One region of the Fenollaria sp. genome, then DNA from elsewhere that is predicted to be linked to it. Evidence: riboswitches for the same ligand, from Rfam matches in the RefSeq annotation. Region 1 holds a riboswitch; the other holds the start of a gene.
What was found. Region 1 has a riboswitch for S-adenosylmethionine ahead of AC2UOP_RS03080 (methionine ABC transporter ATP-binding protein). Riboswitches for the same ligand answer to the same signal wherever they lie in the genome.

Region 1 (7,032 bases):
ATTTCTCTAGCTCTATGTTTCTGTCGAAGTGGTCCTCTATAGAATTTTTATTTCTTCCAGTTATAATAAGTATGTCCGTGATGCCCGATTCGTAAGCCTCTTCAACTATATATTGCAGAGTCGGCTTATCAAAGATAGGTATCATCTCCTTTGGCGAGGCTTTAGTCTGAGGAAGCATCCTCGTTCCCAAACCCGCCGCGGGTATTATTGCTTTTTTAATCATATATCCTCCTACTCTACTGTAACACTCTTTGCTAAGTTTCTTGGCTTGTCAATGTCGCGTCCTAATAACTTCGCTGTATAGTAGCTCATAAGCTGACCAAATAAAACGCTGTATATAGGCGTAAAAATTGTGAATGTTCTCTTTAAGGTCACTATGCCATCGCCCTCGTCTTGATTTGTCACGAGTATAGTCTCAGCGCCTCTAGCAACTAACTCTTCTAAAGTAGTTCTAGTCTTTTCATAAATTTGTCCTTCATTTGCAAAGGCAATGGCCGATGATTTTTCATCTATAAGCGCAATGCTACCATGCTTTAGCTCACCTGCTTTGAAGGCGATTGAATTGATGTAGCTGATCTCCTTAAGTTTAAGCGAAACTTCAAGAGCCGCGATATAATCAAGGTCACGACCGATGAAAAATATTTTTTCCTTATCTTTAATCTTAGTAGCGACTTCTTTGGCAATAGGCTCAAGTCTTGTGATTTCTGAATCCATTTCTTTTGATATCTTAATAAGCTCATCAACAATTTGGCTGTACATACCGCAGTCGTAGCCAGCAAGGCCTTCTCTAAAATATATTCCTAGTAAATATATGCATAGTATTTGCATCATAAAAGCTTTTGTCGATGCAACTGAAATTTCTGGTCCAGCAAAGATGTGTACTTTATAGTCAGCAATTCTGTCAAGCGATGAATTAATCACATTTGTAATGGCTAAGACTGTCGCACCGCTTTTTTTCGCTTCTTTTACAAGGCCCATGACATCAGCCGTTTCACCTGATTGACTGATTGCTATAAGAAGTGTCTTTTTGCCAATGAAATTATATGAATATCTTAATTCGCTCGATGTTTCAGCAATTATCGGTCTTTCTAAAAATCTTTCAAGATAGTTTTTTGCAAGTAGACTTGCATGATAAGCAGTTCCACAGCCTGTTACGTATATATTGTCAAAATCATTTAGATTAAGTCCATCTAATTCATCGAAATATACCTTGCCGTCACGAATGTGTCTATCAAGTAATTCTTTGAACTTCTTTGGCTCTTCGTGTATTTCCTTAAGCATAAAGTGCTCGTAGCCATCTTTTTGAGTTTCTTCTATATTTACATTTGATTTTTGAATTTCTCTATGAACTTCTTTACCTGAGTTATAAATCTTGATGCCATCACTATTTAAAACGCCCATGTCACCATCTTCAAAATAAATAATTTCATTATTTAGCTCAATGGCAGCTGAGATATCGCTTGCAAATAGATATTCATCATTTTTCACGCTCATTAATAATGGGCAGCCATTCTTAGCAAAGTATAAATTTTTTGTCTTTTTATCTAAAATTAATATCGCGTAACTGCCTTTTACTCCCTCAAGTGCTTTCATAAAGCTACTTACATTGTTTTCTTTCATATTTCTTGCGATGTATTCAACAAGAACTTCTGTGTCAGTCTCACCCTTCGGAGTAAAGTCAGGCATAGATCTTTTTAGCTCAAGATAATTTTCTATGACGCCATTATGAACTATAGCGTATGAAGCGCTCGTATCAAGGTGCGGATGCGCGTTTGTTTCGCTCACGCCTCCATGTGTCGCCCATCTCGTATGAGCGATAGCTATGTCAGAAACTTCCTTCGGACAAACCTTGTCAAGCTCCTTTATCCTGCCAACTCTTTTATATATTTTTAAATCATTATCTTTAATAAACGCAATGCCTGACGAGTCATAGCCCCTATACTCAAGGCTATAAAGTCCCTTGATTGCATAATTTATCGCATCATTCTTGCCATAGTATCCAACTATACCACACATAATATCTTCCTTTCAAAAAAGCATTTATAATATTCATAGTGCGTGAATATTTTCGCGCATAAACATCTATACTAATTATAACATATATTTATGAAAAAATATAAAATTTTTACAAAAGAAAAGTGATAGCCGTAGCCATCACTTCTCTTGTCATTAAAAATTAAAAAGCAGGATATATTTCACCCTTGTATTTTTCTTCAATAAATTTCTTGCAAGCTTCTGATTGGAATACTTTGATAAGCTTTTGGAACTTATCTTTTGTTTCGTCACCTTTTCTAACAGCGATGATGTTTGCGTAAGGACTGTCCTTGTCTTCAAGAGCTAAAGCATCAGCTGATGGGTTAAGTCCTGCGCCAAGTGCGAAGTTTGTGTTGATAGCTGCAAGTGCTGCATCTTTATAAACGTTTGGTATATTAGCTGCTTCAATTGGTGTAAACTTTAGGTTCTTTGTGTTTTGATCAATATCTTTTTCAGTTATATCTTCTTTAGTATCGTCTTTTAGTGTGATTAAACCATTCTTTTCAAGTAATAGTAAAGCTCTACGTCCGTTTGATGGATCGCTTGGAATTAAAACTTCGTCTCCGTCCTTTAATTCATCAAGTGATTTTATCTTGTCTGAGTATAATCCCATTGGTTCGATGTGTACTGAACCAAGATTTTCTAAGTTAAGTCCTCTTTCTTTAGCAAAATTTTCTAGGTATGGTATGTGTTGGAAATAGTTTGCATCGATGTCGCCTTGATCAAGTGCTAGATTTGGTTGTACGTAGTCGTCAAATACCTTTACTTCAACATCTAGGCCTTCTTTTGCAAATTCATCTTTAAGTGCTTCAGTTATTTCTGCGTGAGGCACTGGTGATACACCTATGATAATCTTATTGTCTTCATCTGTTTTTGTTTCTGACTCTGTTTCAGAACTTGTTCCTGTAGTTTCTTCTGTTACATTTTTATTTGTATTTCCTGTAGAATTATTGCAAGCTACAAGTGTTGCTACTAAAGTTAATGCTAATAATAATTTAAATATATTTTTCATTTTATTCTCTCCTTAAATTTGTAAATTTATTTTTTGTTTACTTTTTTGTAAATAGTGTTTCCTGTGAATTGTACAATTTGTACGATTATAACTATGAGTGCGACTGAAATCCAAAGTATATCAAGTTGATTTCTTTGGTAGCCATATCTGATTGCGATGTCGCCAAGGCCGCCTCCGCCAAGTGCTCCAGCCATAGCTGAATAGCCAACTAAGTTAATGATTGTAGTTGTTACGCCAAGTATAGCTGCTGGTACCGTCTCTTTTAATAGAACTTTGACAATTTCAAAATTGCTTGCGCCCATTGATTTGGCTGCTTCTATGACGCCCGAATCAACTTCTAGGAAGTATCCTTCATATAATCTTGCTATGAAAGGCGCTGCCGCAAAGGTTAGTGGCACCAAAGCCGCCTCAGTTCCTATTGCCTTACCTATTATAAATCTTGATAATGGCGCTAGAACTATAATTAATATGATGGCTGGCATACTTCTAAAAATATTGATAAGACCGTTTGTTATGGTATAAATAAATTTATTTTCTCTTAGTCCCTTTGGTCTAGTCACAAAAGTTAATATACCCCATGGAAGTCCAATAATTAGAGCGATGAGCGCCGGAACCAAAATCATGATTATAGTTTCAGGAAGCGCTGGTAAAACTATGTCCATTATCTCCTTGAATCTCATGCTATCACCTCCGATACCTCTGCGCAATTAGCTTTTAAGTAAGAAATAACTTTTTGCGCCTCTTCGTCTGCGCCGCGAAGCTCAACGACCATGTAACCAAGCTCTTCATCCAAAACGTTACTGATGTTACCGTCAATGATGTTGATGTCAACATTAAAGTTTTTCATCGCATTACTTAATACAGGGGTTTTAACTGTGCCTTTTGAATAAGAAAGTCTTATTAGTTTGCCAGTGAAAGCGCTGTAATCAAGCTCAATATCAGGAGCCGCCTTTTTGATAAAGCTTTGTGCAAGCTTTGTCTTTGGATTTTTAAAAAGCTCTGTAGTAGTGTTTTCTTCTATAATTCTTCCATTTTCCATAAGAGCAATTTTGTTCGAAGCGTCCTTTGCCGCTTCCATTTGATGCGTTATCATGATGGTTGTCGTATCAAAGTCATCTCTTGCTCTTTTGTATAAATCTATGACCATCCTAGTGCTTTCTGGGTCAAGTGCGCTCGTTGCTTCGTCTGAGAGTATAATCTCAGGCTTAGATACAAGGGCTCTTGATATGGCAACTCTTTGTCTTTGTCCACCAGATAATTCACTTGGATATGCCTTCTCTTTATTAAGTAAGCCAACGTAATCAAGAAACTTTCTCGCTTCAGCCTTTTTATCGCCCTTAAATCCATTTAAGTTTAAAGGAAAAATAACATTGTCTAGAACTGTGTATTGACTAAAAAGATTAAAAGTTTGAAAGATAAAAGCGATTTTCTTTCTTAAAGCTAAGAGCTCTTTTTGCTTTAAGTTAAATATGTTCACTCCATCTATGATTACTTCGCCACCGTCAGCTTCCTCAAGTCTATTGAGTAGTCTGACTAAAGTAGACTTACCTGCACCAGATAAACCTATGATGGCCAAGATGTCTTTCTTTTCTGCTTTAAAGCTTACACCATCAACAGCATTAAATTCTCTGCCATCAACCTTGTAAGTCTTAATCAAATTTTTTGCTTCTATCATAAGCTCCTCCTTCCTTGGATAAATCCAATAAAAAAACTCTTTACCAAAAGATAAAGAGTATCATGAAAAATCGTCATCTCTCGGTATAACCGCTGGAATTAGCACCTTGTTTAAACAGGTTGCCGGGCTTCATAGGGCCAGTCCCTCCGCCTCTCTGGATGAATTATATTGTTTTTAGATTATACAGTTCATTTTATATTAAATATGTGATTTGAATCACAAATATAGATTTTTTTATAAAAAAGTGTGTATTATTATAAGATTTCTTTATAGATAGAAAAATAAATGGCATAAAAAACTACGCTCATATACACAAGCGTAGTTAATCTTTATCTAATTATCATTTCTTCTCTCTTTGGTCCTGTAGAAATGTATTTAAATTTTTTGCCAAGTTTTTCCTCAATGAACTCGATGTAATCTCTTGCTTCTTTTGGAAGCTCTTCATACTTAGTTATGCCTCTTATGTCGCTCTTCCAGCCCTTTAGTCTTTCTAGAACTGGTTTTGCTTTTTTAAGCTTGGATGTGTTAGGAAATTCATCTGTTATCTCGCCGTCTATGTCGTAGCTAACGCAAACTGGTATTTCATCTAAGTAGCTAAGCGCGTCTACTACCATGAAGGCGATGTCTGTTGCGCCTTGCATTTCTATACCATACTTTGTTGCGACTACGTCGAACCATCCAACTCTTCTTGGTCTACCTGTTGTTGCGCCGAACTCGCCCTTGTCGCCGCCATGAGTCCTTAACTCATTTGCTTCTTCATCAAAGATTTCGCTTACGAACTCGCCTGCGCCTACTGCTGATGAATATGCCTTTGTTACTGCGATGATGTTTTTAATTTCATACGGTGGCACTCCAGCTCCTATAGATGCGTATCCAGCAAGTGTTGATGAGCTTGTTACCATTGGATAGATGCCATGATCTGTATCTTTAAGTGTGCCTAATTGACCTTCGAATAAAATTTTCTTGCCATCTTTGATAGCTTTTCTAAGCATCTTGGATGTGTTTTTAACATAAGGCTTAATCATTTCGCCATATTCAAGAAGTGTCTTTAAAACATCTTCCTTCTTAAGCGGCTCTTTATGATAAAGCTCTTTAAGAATGGCATTTTTGATTGGTAGTATCAAATCTAATTTTTCTGAAAGATATTCTTCGTCATAAAGCTCATTCACTTCAAAGCCTATCTTTTGATATTTATCTGCAAAAATATATGCTATGCCTGATTTAGTAGAGCCAAAGGATGCCTTGCTAAGTCTTTCTTCTTCGTACTTATCAAAGTCTATATGATATGGCATAACTATTTGTGCTCTATCAGATACATAAACTTTTGGCTCTTTAACGCCTGCGTCAATGATTGATTTAAGCTCGTTTATAAAGAATGGTATGTTTAGCGCAACACCGTTTGCAAGTATGTTGACAGTGTTTTCATTAAATATTCCTGATGGCAATAGATGAAGTGCAAATCTACCATAATTATTGATAATAGTGTGGCCAGCGTTGGCTCCACCTTGAAATCTAACGACATAATCTGCATCACATGCTAGCATATCAGTTACTTTACCCTTGCCTTCGTCGCCCCAGTTAGCTCCTACTATAGCTGTAATCATATATACCTCCTAAACATTGAGTTCAACCTTGATACCGATGCTGTCCTTGTTCTTTTCAAGTATCGGGTCAATGGTTTCACTTACAAATTCTTCAACTTGTGAAGATGCTCTTCCGCTAATCTTTGAATCAGACTTTATCTTTTCTATGTCATCCATAGTTAAGTTAAAATCTTTGTCCTCAGAAATTAGCTTTAATAAATTATTATCCTTGCCCTCTTCTTTGATCCTCTTTTGTGCTTCTCTCGAATGAACTCTGATCTTGTCATGAAGGGCTTGTCTGTCTCCGCCACGTTTAACGCATTCCATAAGGATATTTTCTGTTATCATAAATGGAAGCTCTTCGTTTAAGTGCTTTTTGATAACATTTTCATAAACTATAAGTCCGTCGCTAACGTTGATGTATATATCTAGTACACCATCAAGCGCTAGGAAGGCCTCGCTCATAGCTATCCTCTTGTTAGCCGAGTCATCAAGTGTTCTTTCAAACCATTGTGTTGCGGCAGTTATTTGCGGATTAAGTGAATTTACTATGATGTAGCGTGAGATTGATGCGATTCTTTCTGCACGCATAGGATTTCTCTTGTATGGCATGGCAGACGAACCGATTTGATTTTTTTCTAGTGGCTCTTCTATTTCTTTTAAATTTGCTAATAATCTTAAGTCGCCTGAGAACTTATATGCACTTTGAGCTATTAGGCTAAGTACAT
Region 2 (7,032 bases), on a different contig from region 1:
CTTCAAGAGAAATATCACCAAAGATATCTGTTGTGCCAATAACTATAATATTTTTGTCTGTGCCAGCTAATTCTTTAGCCTTTTTAAATGTCTTTACAGCATTTTCTTCTTTGCTTCCGTCCTTTGTATCATCGCCGCTTGTTCCATTTAGGTAAACTTCTGTGGCATCAGGATTGCCCACTGCTTCATTAACTTTTTCTTCGCTTATTTCTAATGCTTCTTCAAAATTACTTTCCTTTACTCTTAGTGAATCTTCTTTTTCGCCTATTCTTGGTAATTCTAATACAGTTTTTTCTGAGTTTGTTTCTAAATACAAATCAAAATTTTCAGATTTCTCGTCAAAACTTGATCCGTCTTCTTTGCTATAGTACTTTACTTCTAGTTCATTGCTTAGCGCTTCAATGCCTTCGAATTTTAAATCTCCCACAAAATCAGCTTTTTCTACTGAATAAGTGATTATCTTTTCCATAGTCTTTTCAGTTTCGCCTTTTATGTGAAGTGTGTATGTGATATTTAGGTCCTTTACTTCTTCTGCCTTTTCTTTCGCAGAGCCTTCGCCTCCGCCTGATGGCAATACTATTGCCTCGTCTTCATCTGCTTGATTCGATTCATCTCCAGCAAGTCCTTCGTCTACCGGCTTTGCTTCGTCTATCGGTTTTGATTCTTCTGTTGGTTTTGCTTCGTCTACTGGCTTTGTTTCTTCAGATGAATTTTCTTCAGTTTTTTCTTCAGCTTCTTCTTCTTGGCTTAAATCAACAACTGTCTCGTTATCTTTATTTGCATCTGCTTTGCCAGCGGTCTCTTTATCACTAGCCTTTTCACTTTGACCCTCAGCCTCATCATGCTTTTGATAAATTTCGTTCAATGCACTCGCATCTCTTTCAAGCTCGAAGCTTAATTTGTACTTTGTTTCTGTTCCTTCTTCTGCTCGTACTAGTAAATTTGATGGTACTTGGCTTAGCACCATGACTATTAATACTAAACAGGCTAGTAATTTCCTTCCTTTTTTCATATTTCTCCTTCTTTCTTAGAAATAAATCTTACGATTTCTAAAATATATTATTACGAAAATCGTGATAATAACTATGTTTTAATAATTATTTGCCATTATATAACTTATGAAATCATCTGTCAAGTAAAATTATCACAAATTAAGAAAATAATTTGATTTATCACAATACCATAAAATTTTATGGTTAAAAATATAAGTATATAAGTATAATATAAAGAATAAAAAAATTTTGTGTTCTTTATAAAAAAAATTGTTAAATATTTTCTATCTTTACTATTTGCAAAATTTTAAATTATTTTTATATTTTATATATTCTTTACCTTTATATATATATGCTATAATACTCGAAAGGGTGGTGGACTTATGAATACATTAATTATATTAGCAAGATTATTGATTGCGGCTCTCTTAGGCTCGCTCATCGGTATTGAACGTGAGAGAAAACATAGAGCGGCTGGTCTTAGGACTCACATCATAGTTTCTGTCGCTTCTTGCCTTATCATGCTTATATCTGTCGATGGATTTAAAGCTTTTTATGGCGATAGTTCTTGGGACGCAACGAGATTTGCAGGTCAAGTCATAAGTGGCATAGGTTTTTTAGGCGCAGGCACTATACTACAAAAGAAGGATGTTGTCAAGGGCTTAACTACTGCTGCGACTCTTTGGCTTTGCGCTGCCAATGGTCTTGCTGTCGGCATAGGTTATTACAAAGGAGCGATTTTTGCAACAATCATCGGTCTTGTCACTTTAATTAATCTAAGGGGTTTAAATGATTTTTTAAATAAGAGAGAATCTTGTAGATTTTATATGCTTTTTGATAGCGAAAATTTTCAAAATAAAGAGTTTAAAGAGATCTGTACTAAAGAAGGTATAGAAATTTGTTCACTTGATGTGCTTGATGAGGCAAATGAAAATAAATCTGCCATCGATTGTACTCTTCCCTTCCCTAACAATTACAATGTTGATGCCTTCATTGACACGCTTAGAAAGACTCTTAATTTAAGATACTCGCACGAAAAACATTAAAATTAATATTAACGCAAAAAAGAACTATGAGCAATTACTCATAGTTCTCTTCTTATTATATATATAATATTTTTTAATTATTTATATTCTTTTAGAAGTTTTTTTATTTCATCAACTTTTTCTAATCTTTCCCAAGGAAGATCTATGTCGTCACGTCCGAAGTGGCCGTAGTTACTAATCTTGTGGAAGATTGGTCTTCTTAAATCGTAGTAGTCGATGATAAAGGCTGGACGAAGGTCAAATACTTTTTCTACTATCTCTAATATTTTTGCTTCTTCGATTTTGCCTGTGCCAAAGGTATCTACGTTTATGGATATTGGCTTAGCTACACCTATTGCGTATGAAACTTGAATTTCGCATTTATCGCAAAGACCTGCTGCTACTAAATTTTTAGCAACGTGTCTAACTGCGTATGATGCTGATCTATCAACCTTTGTAGCGTCTTTTCCTGAGAAGGCTCCTCCGCCATGTCTACAGTATCCGCCGTATGTGTCAACGATAATCTTTCTACCTGTTAAACCTGTGTCACCTTTTGGTCCACCAATAACGAATCTGCCTGTTGGGTTCACGTAGATGATTGTTTCGTCATCGATAAGTTTTGGATCAACAACTGGTTTTATAACGTTCTCGATGATATCTTTTCTTATCTTTTCAAGACTAACGCCTTCTTTGTGCTGTGTTGATACAACTATAGTATGAACTCTCTTTGGCTTGCCATTGTCATATTCAACAGTTACTTGTGTTTTTCCATCTGGTCTTAAATAATTTAGCGTGCCATCTTTACGAACTTCTGCTAATTTTCTAGCTAATTTATGTGATAAGTAAATTGCAAGTGGCATATAAACTTCTGTCTCGTTACAAGCGTAGCCAAACATCATACCTTGGTCGCCTGCACCAATTAAATCATATTTATCTTTTGAGTGCTCTTTAGTCTCAAGCGCCTTGTCAACGCCTAGTGCTATATCCTTAGATTGTTCTTCGATTGATACAAGTACAGCGCAATTTTCTGCATCAAAACCGAATTTTCCTCTAGTATAACCTATGTCTGCTATAACTTTTCTAGCTACTGATTGTATATCAACATAGCAATTTGTTGTTATTTGTCCAGATACTAAAATATATCCAGTTGATGCTGTTGTTTCGATCGCGCATCTTGCTTCTGGGTCTTTTTCTAGTATCGCATCTAGTATCGCATCTGATATTTGGTCACAGACTTTGTCAGGATGTCCTTCTGTTACCGATTCAGATGTAAATAGTTTTTTATACATAATCTTCCTCCCTTTAATATTTTCTAATATAAAGCTGCTTAAAATATTTATCTCGCGGCGCATCTTATAAAATAAAAAAACCTTCATAGCTGAAGGTTACATCTTCTCATCTTTCAGCTGCGCTGTAGGATTTGGCACCTTGCTAGCAGGTTGCCGGACTTCACAGGGCCTATTCCCTCCGTCACTCTTTATGAGACTTATTAAGTTCATTTCCTATTATATATATAAAATTAATCTTTGTCAAGGACTTTTTCAAAATATATTAAAAGCTTAAAATATTTTGTCTAATCGAAATAAAAGGCAGCTATAAAACTGCCTAAAATTAACTCATCTTTAATATTTTTTCTTTTGCTTTTTTCCTTACTATTTTATATGTAAAGAAATAAGCGATTATGGTTATAGTCCACGATACAGGATATGAGATATATAAAACCCATTGCTCGTGAAAACGCTCGAATATTGTGTATATCCAAAAAACTCTGAATGCGCATACAAAGAACATCGATACGAGCATCGGCGTAAATGAAAATCCCATGCCGCGTATAACACCTGAGTAAACGTCCATGATGCCGCACAAGAAATATGATGTGCTTATAACCAAAAGTCTAAGCATGGCGATGTCTATAACTTCTTGATTTGGTGTATATAATCTTAATAAAATTTCTCCAAGTAAATATGCGCCCACACCAAAGAATAAACCGACGCCGCTCACTACAAGCAAGGACTTTTTCAAAACATCGTCAACTCTATCAAGTTTTTTCGCGCCCATATTTTGTGAGGCAAAGGCAAGAGCTGTTTGATAGATGGAGTTCATCGCGTTATACACAAAGCCTTCCAAGTTAGATGCCGCAGTGTTCGCAGCCATTACAAGCTTGCCAAAAGAGTTTATTGATGATTGTATAAGCATGTTTGATACGCTAAAAACTATCCCTGTAAAACCTGATGGTATACCTATCTTAAGCATCTCTATAAATTTTTTGCCGTCTATTTTAAGCTTTCTCAAACTTAAATTTAAATAGCCATCGCTTCTCATTAAACAGATAACTATAAGTATGGCAGATATTGCTTCGGAAATAATTGTAGCGTAGGCAACGCCATCTACACTCATTTTTAAAACTATTACAAAATATAAATTTAAAATGACATTAACTATGCCAGAAACAAATAGATAGTATAACGGTCTTTTTGTGTCGCCAGCTGCTCTAAGTATCGCCGCACCGAAATTGTATAGCATAAAGCCCGGCATACCCATAAAATATATCTTCATGTAAAGTGATGAAAGCTCAATGACATCATCTGGTGTTTGCATTAGTTCAAGCATAGGTCTTGAAACAACTTGACCCACAAATATCATGATGATGCCGCCTATAAGACCAGTTAGCATCGCTGTATGTAGCGAGTCTTGTGCATCGTTGTAGTCCCTTGCTCCAATTGCTTGTCCCATAAGTACGCTCGCGCCTATCGATATACCTATGAATAAATTTATTAGTAAATTTATCAAAGCGCCAGTCGATCCAACTGCGGCTAAGGCCTCATCACCTGCATATCTACCGACAACTATAACATCAGCAGCGTTAAAAAACAGTTGAAGCATGCCCGAGAGCATCAAAGGTATTGAAAATTTTATTATTTTAGGAAGTATATTTCCTTCAGTCATATTTATTTGATACGATTTTGACATATTATCCTCTTTTCTATGTGTATATCAATTAATTGTACTACAATCGAAATATTTTTTCAAGACTTTTTTAAATTTTTTTACATAATCCTTTATTTTTTCTTTCAAATGTGTTATAGTATATGAATATAATATGGAAGGTGATTTAATGAATAAAAAAGTTTACGTCTCAGGCCATAAGGTTCCTGATACGGATTCAATTGCAAGTGCCATCTCCTATGCCTACCTTGTCAATAGCCTTGCTAAATATGATGCAAGACCAGTTAGGCTTGGAGATTTAAATAAAGAAACAAAATTCGTTTTAAAATATTTTGGCGTAGACGAGCCAAAACTATTAACAACGATGAAAATAAAATTAAAAGATGTTGATCTTGATGATGCCGTGCTTATAGCTGAGGATGCCTCCCTATACGAAGCGATAAATTTACTTCGTGAGAAAAACGCTTATGTACTCATAGTCGTTGATAAATGTGGCAAGATGAGTGGCATCATCGGTTTAAAAGATATTACAGAAATTTACACAAACATCTTTGACGACACAGTTTTAAGCAAGGCTGATACACCATTTAAAAATGTTGTTGAAGTTTTAAAAGGAACTGTAATTAACGATGGTTACAGAAAACCTCTTGGCCGCATGGCTATCTACGCTATGGATCCAAAGATGATTGAAGATAGGATTGAAGAAGACGATGTAGTTATACTCGGAGACAGAGAGGACGCTCAAGAGGACGCTATCAAGAGAAATGTTTCTTGCATGATAGTGACTGGCGGTTTCAAAATAAGCGAGAAAATATTAAATATGGCGAAGGAAAAAGGCATCAGCATCATATCAACAGAGTATGATTCTTTCATGGCATCGAGAGTGCTTCCACTAAGCGTGCCTGTATCGTATGCGATGACAAAGGGCGGCATCAAAACCTTCCACATACAAGATTTTGTTTCAGACGTTAAAGCAGAGATGAATAAAAACAGATTCCGCTGTTATCCAGTTTTGGACAACGACGGCAAAGTTATAAACACAGTTAGCCGCTATCACTTATTAAGCGACAAGAGAAAAAATATAATTTTAGTCGATCATAACGAAAGAACTCAATCAGTCGATGACATAGAAGAAGCTGAAATACTTGAAATCATCGATCATCACAGAGTTGCCAACGTTGAGACAAAACTTCCACTATACTTTAGGAACGAACCATTAGGCTCAACAGCAACCATAATTACAAAGATGTTTATTGAGAATGGTATTGCAATTCCTAAGCACATAGCTGGTCTTTTAATCTCAGCTATCATCTCAGACACACTTTTATTAAAATCGCCGACAAGCACAAAAACAGACGCGAAAATGATAGAGCTTCTTGCTCCGATAGCCGGAATAGATCCAGACATTTACGCCATAGAGATGTTTACTGAAGCGGCAAGCATCAAGGACGTGGCGAGTGAAGATTTGCTTAAGATGGACGTGAAATCATTTAATATCGCTAAGAAAAAAATTCGTGTAGCACAAGTCATGACCATGGATATGGATGAAGTGAAAAAGAGAAAAGATGATTTATTAAATTTAATGAGAGAAACAATTGATAAAAATCAAGAAGATACTTTTGTTTTGATGATAACTGATATACTTAAAGAGTATTCACTAGTTTTAGTGCAAGGCTCATACAAAGAAAATATCGCCGCAGCATTTGACAAGGAGCTTGTAGATAACGAGTTTACAGTTGACGGACTTCTTTCAAGAAAAAAACAAATGATACCTGCTATATCAAAAAAGATAGAGACTTTATAGTCCCTATCTTTTTTAGTTTATGCGTAAAATTATATATAAAATCCGCCGTTCACACGAAGTACTTCGCCTGTAATGAATTTTGCGTCCTGTGATGCAAGAAAAACTGCCGCCTTCGCTGCATCTTCTGCGCTTCCAATCATCTCAAGCGGCGTTTCATCACGAAGCATATCAATTTCAGCCTCTGAATACACTTTCATCATGTCAGTTGCTATGCAGCCTAGACTTATTGCGTTCACCCTAACACCCGATGGTGCTACCTCTTTTG

Region 2: linked by a shared signal. The riboswitch ahead of metK (methionine adenosyltransferase) and the one ahead of AC2UOP_RS03080 (methionine ABC transporter ATP-binding protein) in region 1 are both predicted to bind S-adenosylmethionine.

Annotation. Positions count from the first base shown of each region.
Region 1 is NZ_JBXXYC010000002.1:16,661-23,692, reverse strand. Features, by position in the region: gene galU (UTP--glucose-1-phosphate uridylyltransferase GalU) at 1-223, opposite strand, end outside; gene glmS (glutamine--fructose-6-phosphate transaminase (isomerizing)) at 232-2,016, opposite strand; gene AC2UOP_RS03090 (MetQ/NlpA family ABC transporter substrate-binding protein) at 2,177-3,046, opposite strand; gene AC2UOP_RS03085 (methionine ABC transporter permease) at 3,073-3,726, opposite strand; gene AC2UOP_RS03080 (methionine ABC transporter ATP-binding protein) at 3,723-4,721, opposite strand; SAM riboswitch class I at 4,792-4,886, opposite strand; gene AC2UOP_RS03075 (adenylosuccinate synthase) at 5,051-6,325, opposite strand; gene purB (adenylosuccinate lyase) at 6,335-7,032, opposite strand, start outside.
Region 2 is NZ_JBXXYC010000004.1:2,545-9,576, reverse strand. Features, by position in the region: gene AC2UOP_RS04275 (Cna B-type domain-containing protein) at 1-1,012, opposite strand, end outside; gene AC2UOP_RS04270 (MgtC/SapB family protein) at 1,376-2,038, shown strand; gene metK (methionine adenosyltransferase) at 2,116-3,306, opposite strand; SAM riboswitch class I at 3,410-3,503, opposite strand; gene AC2UOP_RS04260 (MATE family efflux transporter) at 3,629-4,987, opposite strand; gene AC2UOP_RS04255 (putative manganese-dependent inorganic diphosphatase) at 5,133-6,767, shown strand; gene ymfI (elongation factor P 5-aminopentanone reductase) at 6,797-7,032, opposite strand, start outside.